DNA from 2 places in the Halobacillus sp. SY10 genome. Region 1 is predicted to be linked to the other one. Evidence: a T-box and tRNA genes for the amino acid it is inferred to sense, from the RefSeq annotation. Region 1 holds a T-box; the other holds one or more tRNA genes.
The links. The T-box of region 1 lies ahead of leuS (leucine--tRNA ligase). A T-box ahead of a tRNA ligase gene usually reads a tRNA of that ligase, here a tRNA-Leu.
Positions count from the first base shown of each region.

Region 2: it encodes a tRNA-Leu, which carries the amino acid that the T-box ahead of leuS (leucine--tRNA ligase) is inferred to sense. The anticodon was not compared.

Region 1 is NZ_CP174345.1:3,155,810-3,160,215, forward strand. Features, by position in the region: gene leuS (leucine--tRNA ligase) at 1-1,845, opposite strand, end outside; T-box leader at 1,897-2,114, opposite strand; gene ACJA3J_RS16185 (class I SAM-dependent methyltransferase) at 2,242-2,817, shown strand; gene ACJA3J_RS16190 (tetraprenyl-beta-curcumene synthase family protein) at 3,006-4,046, opposite strand; gene ACJA3J_RS16195 (alpha/beta hydrolase) at 4,103-4,406, opposite strand, start outside.
Region 2 is NZ_CP174345.1:429,375-433,780, forward strand. Features, by position in the region: gene ACJA3J_RS02270 (Tex family protein) at 1-791, shown strand, start outside; gene cmpA (cortex morphogenetic protein CmpA) at 837-947, opposite strand; gene ACJA3J_RS02280 (SprT family protein) at 1,024-1,467, shown strand; tRNA gene ACJA3J_RS02285 (tRNA-Asn) at 1,642-1,716, shown strand; tRNA gene ACJA3J_RS02290 (tRNA-Ser) at 1,721-1,811, shown strand; tRNA gene ACJA3J_RS02295 (tRNA-Glu) at 1,821-1,892, shown strand; tRNA gene ACJA3J_RS02300 (tRNA-Asp) at 1,907-1,983, shown strand; tRNA gene ACJA3J_RS02305 (tRNA-Gln) at 1,991-2,065, shown strand; tRNA gene ACJA3J_RS02310 (tRNA-Lys) at 2,172-2,247, shown strand; tRNA gene ACJA3J_RS02315 (tRNA-Leu) at 2,256-2,337, shown strand; tRNA gene ACJA3J_RS02320 (tRNA-Leu) at 2,386-2,473, shown strand; tRNA gene ACJA3J_RS02325 (tRNA-Arg) at 2,544-2,620, shown strand; tRNA gene ACJA3J_RS02330 (tRNA-Pro) at 2,625-2,701, shown strand; tRNA gene ACJA3J_RS02335 (tRNA-Gly) at 2,733-2,806, shown strand; tRNA gene ACJA3J_RS02340 (tRNA-Ile) at 2,825-2,901, shown strand; rRNA gene ACJA3J_RS02345 (16S ribosomal RNA) at 3,021-4,406, shown strand, end outside.

The DNA of each region.
Region 1 (4,406 bases):
CCATGCGACAGAAGCATCAAGCGGTCCCATGAACATTTCGTAAAGCCTCAAGGTGTCTGCACCGTGAGAATAAACGATATCATCTGGATTGACAACATTCCCTTTGGACTTACTCATTTTTTCATTATTCTCACCAAGAATCATCCCTTGGTTGAATAGCTTTTGGAAGGGTTCTTTCGTTGGTACGACTCCAGCATCGTACAGGACTTTGTGCCAGAAACGTGCATACAACAAGTGAAGAACGGCGTGCTCAGCACCACCAATATACACATCGACCGGAAGCCATTTTTTCAATGCTTCATAATCAGCGAACGTTTCCTCATTATTCGCATCAATATAACGCAGGTAATACCAGCAGCTACCTGCCCATTGAGGCATCGTGTTCGTTTCCCTGCGCCCCTTCATTCCTGTTTCAGGATCCACGACATTGACCCATTCATCAATATTAGCAAGTGGTGATTCCCCTGTGCCGGATGGTTTAATTTCCGTCGTTTTCGGAAGTTCGACAGGTAGTTCATCTTCTTTGACTGCGGTAATCGATCCGTCTTCCCAGTGGATGACAGGAATCGGCTCACCCCAATAACGCTGACGGCTGAAGAGCCAGTCACGAAGGCGGTAAGTCGTTTGTTTCTGACCTTTACCGTTTTCTTCAAGCCATTGGATCGCTTTTTCGATCGCTTCATCTTTCCCAAGACCGTTCAAGAAGTCAGAGTTGATGTGCGGACCATCCCCTGTGTACGCTTCTTCCTCGACATTCCCACCCTCTACGACTGGAATGATTGGAAGGTCAAATTTCTGAGCGAACTCAAAGTCTCTTTCATCATGAGCAGGGACCGCCATAATGGCACCACTGCCATAGCTCATCAATACATAATCAGCTACCCAGATTGGAAGTTTTTCACCATTGATCGGATTGATCGCATAAGAACCCGTGAATACCCCTGATTTATCCTTAGCCAAATCCGTACGCTCAAGATCACTCTTGTTTTGAGCTTTTTCGATATACGTAGATACGGCATCTTTCTGTTCAGATGTGACGATTTCATCGACCAGTGGATGTTCTGGCGCGACAACAGCATAAGTTGCACCGAATAATGTATCTGGACGAGTGGTAAACACATCGAAAGATTGGTCAAAACCATCAATTTCAAAAGTGACCTCTGCCCCTTCTGATTTTCCGATCCAATTTCTTTGCATATCTTTAATGCTTTCCGGCCAATCCAAATCTTCCAAGTCTTCAAGAAGACGATCTGCATAAGCTGTAATCTTCAGCATCCACTGCTTCATCGGGCGTCGTTCTACGGGGTGATCTCCTCGTTCACTCCGACCATCGATAACTTCCTCGTTGGCAAGAACCGTACCAAGAGCAGGACACCAGTTCACGGCAACTTCGTCAATATAGGCAAGACCTTTTTCATATAGTTTCAAAAAGATCCATTGCGTCCATTTATAATAATCAGGGTCTGTCGTATTCACTTCTCGATCCCAATCATAAGAGAAACCTAGTTCTTGTATTTGCCGACGGAAGGTGTCGATGTTTTGTTTTGTAAATTCTTCAGGATCATTTCCTGTATCCAGTGCATACTGTTCTGCTGGAAGGCCGAAAGCGTCCCAACCAATCGGATGAAGCACTTCATATCCTTGCATACGCTTCATACGAGAAAGAATGTCTGTAGCGGTGTATCCTTCCGGGTGTCCAACGTGTAGACCTGCACCTGATGGATAAGGGAACATATCCAATGCATAGAATTTCTTTTTTTCTGAATAGCTGTCTGTCTTGAACGTCTTTTCTTCAAGCCAGTATTTTTGCCACTTCTTTTCAATGGTCTTATGATCAAAAGCCATTTCGTTGCCTCCTCATTTTCTCTCTAAAAATATAAAAAGCCCCTCATCCCAATATGGGACGAGAGGCTTGATTCCCGCGGTACCACCCAAATTAACACATATGTTGTGTTCAACTTGACGTCAATAACGGCGACCACACCGGCAGAAACTACTTTTGTTCACTTCTGCGACATCCAAGGCGAGTTCATGATTTCCAAGGACAGCTTCCACCAGCCGCTGCCTCTCTATCACTTGAAAGAATCATTACTACTCCTTTTCAACGTCATACTATTATAACCGTATATTAATGAATGAAAACAGCTTTGTCAAGCGGCATCCACCCAACTGGTCGTCCATCTACAAGAAAGGGCTATTCGTGCTACAATACTAAAAATCAATACTATTGGAGGATGTAACATGACGATTGAACGAATTTTAGACTATGCCCATTCATTGATGAAAAAAACGATAGAACCTGGAGATGCCGTTATAGATGGAACGTGCGGCAACGGTCACGATACTGCTTTTCTAGCTGAACTTGTGGGAGAGCAAGGACATGTGTATGCCTTTGATGTGCAGGAAAAAGCCATCTCAAACACCCAAGAGCGATTAAAAGAACATGGGCTTGCAAACCATACAAGCCTTATCCATGATTCCCATGCACACGTACAGCAATACCTACAGGAAAAAGATCAAAACAACATATCCGCAGCCATTTACAATTTAGGTTATTTGCCAGGCAGTGATAAAAGTGTGGTGACCAAACCTGAAGGGACGATCCAGTCGGTCGAAAACGTACTAGCTACTTTAAAAAAAGGGGGACTGGTGGTTTTAGTGGTATATCATGGCCACCCCGGGGGAGCTGAAGAGAAAGATGCCATCCTGGAGTATGTGTCAGAGTTAGATTCCAAACACTATCAAGTCCTTCATTACGTATTTATCAATAAGAAGAGAACACCCCCTTTTATCTTAGCTATCGAGAAACTTTCATAAGAACCAAAGCGCAAACACTCCGTGAGATACGAAACGAATAAGCCAAACGAGTGGTGAGAACAATTTTCCTCCCGCAAGACTGGATGGATAACGCAAGTAGCAAGTCTCTCTAGCGAACACCGCTCCTCAGGACCATTTGTTCACACCTGAATTTTATCATTTCCTATGAAAAGAAAAAGCCTGGTCGGTTATATTTCCCGCCCAGGCTTTAATTTATGGTACATTTTTGTATTGTAATAAAAGAATGTCGCTTTTTTGCCACTCACTTTCAACATTTCTTTCACAAAGCTTTTAGCATTTGAAAGCTTGCCTACTTTACGATCAGCTAAATACATCCCAACCAGCCCTTCATGGATCATTTGGTGAAAGGGTGCATCTGGAAGCCTTTGAATTTCCTCGTGTGTCCTTTCAACAAAATACCGGAAACGATTCTTCATTTCTTCCTCATGATCGTAGTACGCACAGAAATTCAAATCTCCCTCTTTTTCATCTTCTTGTTGATCAATGTAGTAATCAAGCAAGATATGTAACCCCTGCATATATGGAAAGTAACTTCTTTCAATTTGATTGGATAACGTTGCATCCATCTTTCCACTCAACGTATAGGAAACAAGACAAAAAATTCCTAAAGTAGATCCGGTACATGCTGAAAATTCATACCAGCTAAGCTCTGGCCATTCTTTTTGATAGCGCTTGAACCAATTTTGTAGTCTTGGAATTCTCTCATTTTCGATTACATGCTTATGAACTTGCAGATCACCATATAACTTTCCTAACTTTATCGCTTGTTGCTTGACGGTGTGATAGTCTTCCGCCTCGGAAAGGACTTGTTGGCACGTTTTCACAAGGTCATGGAGGTATCCCCCATCTTCCTGCTCCTCACGATATTGGTAATAATCTTGTAATGGGTTACCTGGTGTCAAAGCGTCGATCATGGATTCATGCAGCATGCGGAAATCGTCAGGGTCCATGGAGGTGCTCCGGTCACAAAGGTTGTCCAAGTAGTCACTGATGGTTTGATAAGCAACGATGAAGCGAATGGCCTTTTTATGGTTGCCACGGGAGAGAACAGAGTAAATAGATCCCCCTTCACAGTGAAACGTCTTTGCTTCGATACTCGCTAATGCTTGACTTCTGAGTTCTTCGTCAGGAATCAATTTCGCCCTTTCAATCCAGTAAGACAATTCATTATGAACAGCAGGAAAAACATTTCGATACACTCTGTACATCAAAAGAATGGCGTTGCCTGGGACTGCATGTGTCAAAAGAAATCCTCCTTGCCCGTTTACTTTAGATGATCCTCTAAAAAGGAATGCGTATGTTGATAGACATCTTTCCATTCCGGCTCATTATAAATTTCATGATAAAGACCCGGCCATTGTTTATATCTTTTTTCTTTAATTTGAACTCGGTCAAACCATTCAGCTGTCTTCTCTATTCTCACCATATAATCCGCTTCAGCCTGCATTAGTAATAATGGGATATCAGGAAAGCGTTGAATATCAGAGAACGCTTCTCTCGTCGCTTTTTGAAATTCACGATACCAGCGAACAGAGACTTTATCAATAATCAAAGGATCTTGTTGAAAC
Region 2 (4,406 bases), 1.6 Mb from region 1:
CGATCGGTGTCGGTCAATACCAGCACGATGTAACTCAGAAAAAACTGAATGAATCATTAACATTCGTTGTAGAGACGGCGGTGAATCAAGTGGGAGTTAATGTGAACACAGCCTCTTCTTCTCTGCTGCAATATGTATCAGGGCTAAGTAAAACCGTTGCGAACAATGTCGTGAAAAAGAGGGAGGAGTTAGGCAAGTTTACGAAACGATCCGAACTCAAAGATATTCCACGCTTAGGTGCAAAGACATTTGAGCAAAGTATCGGCTTTTTACGAATACTAGACGGAAAAGAACCTCTTGATCGCACACCTATCCACCCGGAAAGTTACAAAGCGACAAGGGAACTGCTGAGGAAGTTCGGATTTACCACAGAAGATATCGGAACGGACAAGTTAGCAGAAGAATTGAAAAGTGTAGACACATCATCTGTAGCAGAACAACTGGACATTGGGGAGTTGACGCTGCAGGATATTGTGAAATCTCTCGTTCAGCCTGGCCGCGACCCAAGGGATGATTTGCCTAAGCCATTGCTGAAAACGAATGTTCTTTCAATGGAAGATTTAGAACAGGGGATGGAACTGGAAGGAACCGTAAGGAACGTAGTAGACTTCGGTGCTTTCGTGGATATTGGTGTAAAACAGGATGGGCTTGTCCATATCTCAAAACTTGCTGACAAATTCGTCAAACACCCAATGGACGTGGTGGCGGTAGGGGACGTCGTTACCGTTTGGGTCGATCAAGTGGATGTACAAAAGCAGAGGATCGCTTTGACCATGATCAATCAAGGATAATACTAAATGAAATTGCCTGGAGAGAGAAAGCTTTCCGGGTAGTTTTTATTTGTATAGGTGCTGATAGTAATACCAGCATTGATTCAGCATTTTAATTTGATATTTATCTTTGTTCAAGAATGCTTTTGTCATTTGGTTCTTCAACCAGGAAGGCATTAAGAAGTCATCTCCTTCATATTCAACTTTTTTCATTCTTATGATACAGTATGCAAAGGACGAGGGAGGTGTTCCTATGACAGACCAGGAATTGCAGCAATGGACCGATGAATTATCGAAAAAATACTTTGACAAGCCTTTTGCGCATGATGTATACTTCAATTCTCGTCTTCGGACGACAGGAGGGAGATACATTCCTTCTAAAAAAGTAATTGAAATCAATCCGAAATATATAGTAGAATTAGATGGTGTCGAATTAGAAGGCATCATTAAACATGAACTTTGTCATTACCACCTTCATATTGAAGGGAAAGGTTTTGGGCATCGCGATCCTGAGTTCAAGGCTTTATTAAAAGAAACAGGGTCTCCACGACACTGTTCACCATTGCCTTCTGAAAAAAGTGGGAACTTCCATCACTATGTTTGTACAAAATGCGGACAAACATACAAGCGGAAAAGACGGGTGAACACAAAACGTTTCGGATGTGGGAAATGTAAAGGGAATATAAAAAAGAAGTAAATTTTCCATTGACGAAAGAGGGGCCACATGTTAAATTAGTTAAGTCCTAACAAAACAAGCCAAAAACACATGGGAAACGACTTAAATTTCATGTAAAAAAGGTTTGACACCACGGACGAAATGTTATAAGATATAAAACGTCGCTGATAAACAGCAACGAACATTACGAATTATTCCAACGTAGCTCAGTGGTAGAGCAATCGGCTGTTAACCGATCGGTCGTAGGTTCGAATCCTACCGTTGGAGCCATTACGGAGAAGTACTCAAGTGGCTGAAGAGGCGCCCCTGCTAAGGGTGTAGGTCGCGTAAGCGGCGCGAGGGTTCAAATCCCTCCTTCTCCGCCATTTATTTTTGGCCCGTTGGTCAAGTGGTTAAGACACCGCCCTTTCACGGCGGTAACACGGGTTCGAATCCCGTACGGGTCACTTAACCTTATAAAGGTCCGGTAGTTCAGTTGGTTAGAATGCCTGCCTGTCACGCAGGAGGTCGCGGGTTCGAGTCCCGTCCGGACCGCCACTCTTTTTGGGCCATAGCCAAGCGGTAAGGCAACGGTTTTTGGTACCGTCATGCGCTGGTTCGAATCCAGCTGGCCCAGCCATTTTTCTTTCGAAAAAGAGTTGACAAAAAGCTGAATAAGTTATATGATGTTTCTTGTGCTTCAAAAAAACAACATCATCATTGAGTGTTACAGATTCCTTTAATAGGAGCCATTAGCTCAGCTGGTAGAGCATCTGACTTTTAATCAGAGGGTCGAAGGTTCGAATCCTTCATGGCTCACCATTTATTATGCGGGTGTGGTGGAATTGGCAGACACGCTAGATTTAGGATCTAGTGCTTCACGGCGTGGGGGTTCAAGTCCCTCCACCCGCATTATCCAATTATCATGATCAGCATCCCATTGTTTACTACAGCAATTTTGCGGTCGTGGCGGAATCGGCAGACGCGCTAGGTTGAGGGCCTAGTGGGAGGTAATCCCGTGGAGGTTCAAGTCCTCTCGGCCGCACCAACTTTTTTTAAAAAAAGTGCTTGCGTCACAACACAAAAGATGATAAGATATTAAATGTCGCTTTTTTAATGCGCCCGTAGCTCAATTGGATAGAGCGTCTGACTACGGATCAGAAGGTTAGGGGTTCGACTCCTCTCGGGCGCGCCATTAACGGGAAGTAGCTCAGCTTGGTAGAGCACTTGGTTTGGGACCAAGGGGTCGCAGGTTCGAATCCTGTCTTCCCGACCATCGAAATCCTAAATAACAATATGATACACTTGCGGGTGTAGTTTAGTGGTAAAACCTCAGCCTTCCAAGCTGATGATGAGGGTTCGATTCCCTTCACCCGCTCCATTTTATTGAATGTCATCGGGGCCTGTAGCTCAGTTGGTTAGAGCGCACGCCTGATAAGCGTGAGGTCGGTGGTTCAAGTCCACTCAGGCCCACCATGATTCATTTGATTTTTGAAAACTGAACGAACCAACCAGTACGTCAAAACATTTCTTCTTTATAGAAGAGATTTGAAACAAGCACATTCGGTGTGCAAATGAGCAAGTCAAACTTAACTTTTATGGAGAGTTTGATCCTGGCTCAGGACGAACGCTGGCGGCGTGCCTAATACATGCAAGTCGAGCGCGGGAAGCGAGTGGATCCTCATCTGAGGTGAAGCTCGTGGAACGAGCGGCGGACGGGTGAGTAACACGTGGGCAACCTGCCTGTAAGATCGGAATAACCCCGGGAAACCGGGGCTAATGCCGGGTAATACTTTCTTTCGCATGAAGGAAAGTTGAAAGATGGCTTCTTGCTATCACTTACAGATGGGCCCGCGGCGCATTAGCTAGTTGGTGAGGTAACGGCTCACCAAGGCGACGATGCGTAGCCGACCTGAGAGGGTGATCGGCCACACTGGGACTGAGACACGGCCCAGACTCCTACGGGAGGCAGCAGTAGGGAATCTTCCGCAATGGACGAAAGTCTGACGGAGCAACGCCGCGTGAACGATGAAGGTCTTCGGATCGTAAAGTTCTGTTGTTAGGGAAGAACAAGTACCGTGCGAATAGAGCGGTACCTTGACGGTACCTAACGAGGAAGCCCCGGCTAACTACGTGCCAGCAGCCGCGGTAATACGTAGGGGGCAAGCGTTGTCCGGAATTATTGGGCGTAAAGCGCGCGCAGGCGGTTCCTTAAGTCTGATGTGAAAGCCCACGGCTCAACCGTGGAGGGTCATTGGAAACTGGGGAACTTGAGGACAGAAGAGGAGAGTGGAATTCCACGTGTAGCGGTGAAATGCGTAGATATGTGGAGGAACACCAGTGGCGAAGGCGACTCTCTGGTCTGTTTCTGACGCTGAGGTGCGAAAGCGTGGGTAGCAAACAGGATTAGATACCCTGGTAGTCCACGCCGTAAACGATGAGTGCTAGGTGTTAGGGGGCTTCCACCCCTTAGTGCTGAAGTTAACGCATTAAGCACTCCGCCTGGGGAGTACGGCCGCAAGGCTGAAACTCAAAGGAATTGACGGGGGCCCGCACAAGCGGTGGAGCATGTGGTTTAATTCGAAGCAACGCGAAGAACCTTACCAGGTCTTGACATCCTTGGACATCCCTAGAGATAGGGCTTTCCCTTCGGGGACCAAGTGACAGGTGGTGCATGGTTGTCGTCAGCTCGTGTCGTGAGATGTTGGGTTAAGTCCCGCAACGAGCGCAACCCCTAATCTTAGTTGCCAGCATTCAGTTGGGCACTCTAAGGTGACTGCCGGTGACAAACCGGAGGAAGGCGGGGATGACGTCAAATCATCATGCCCCTTATGACCTGGGCTACACACGTGCTACAATGGATGGTACAAAGGGCAGCGAAGCCGCGAGGTGTAGCAAATCCCATAAAACCATTCTCAGTTCGGATTGCAGGCTGCAACTCGCCTGCATGAAGCCGGAATCGCTAGTAATCGCGGATCAGC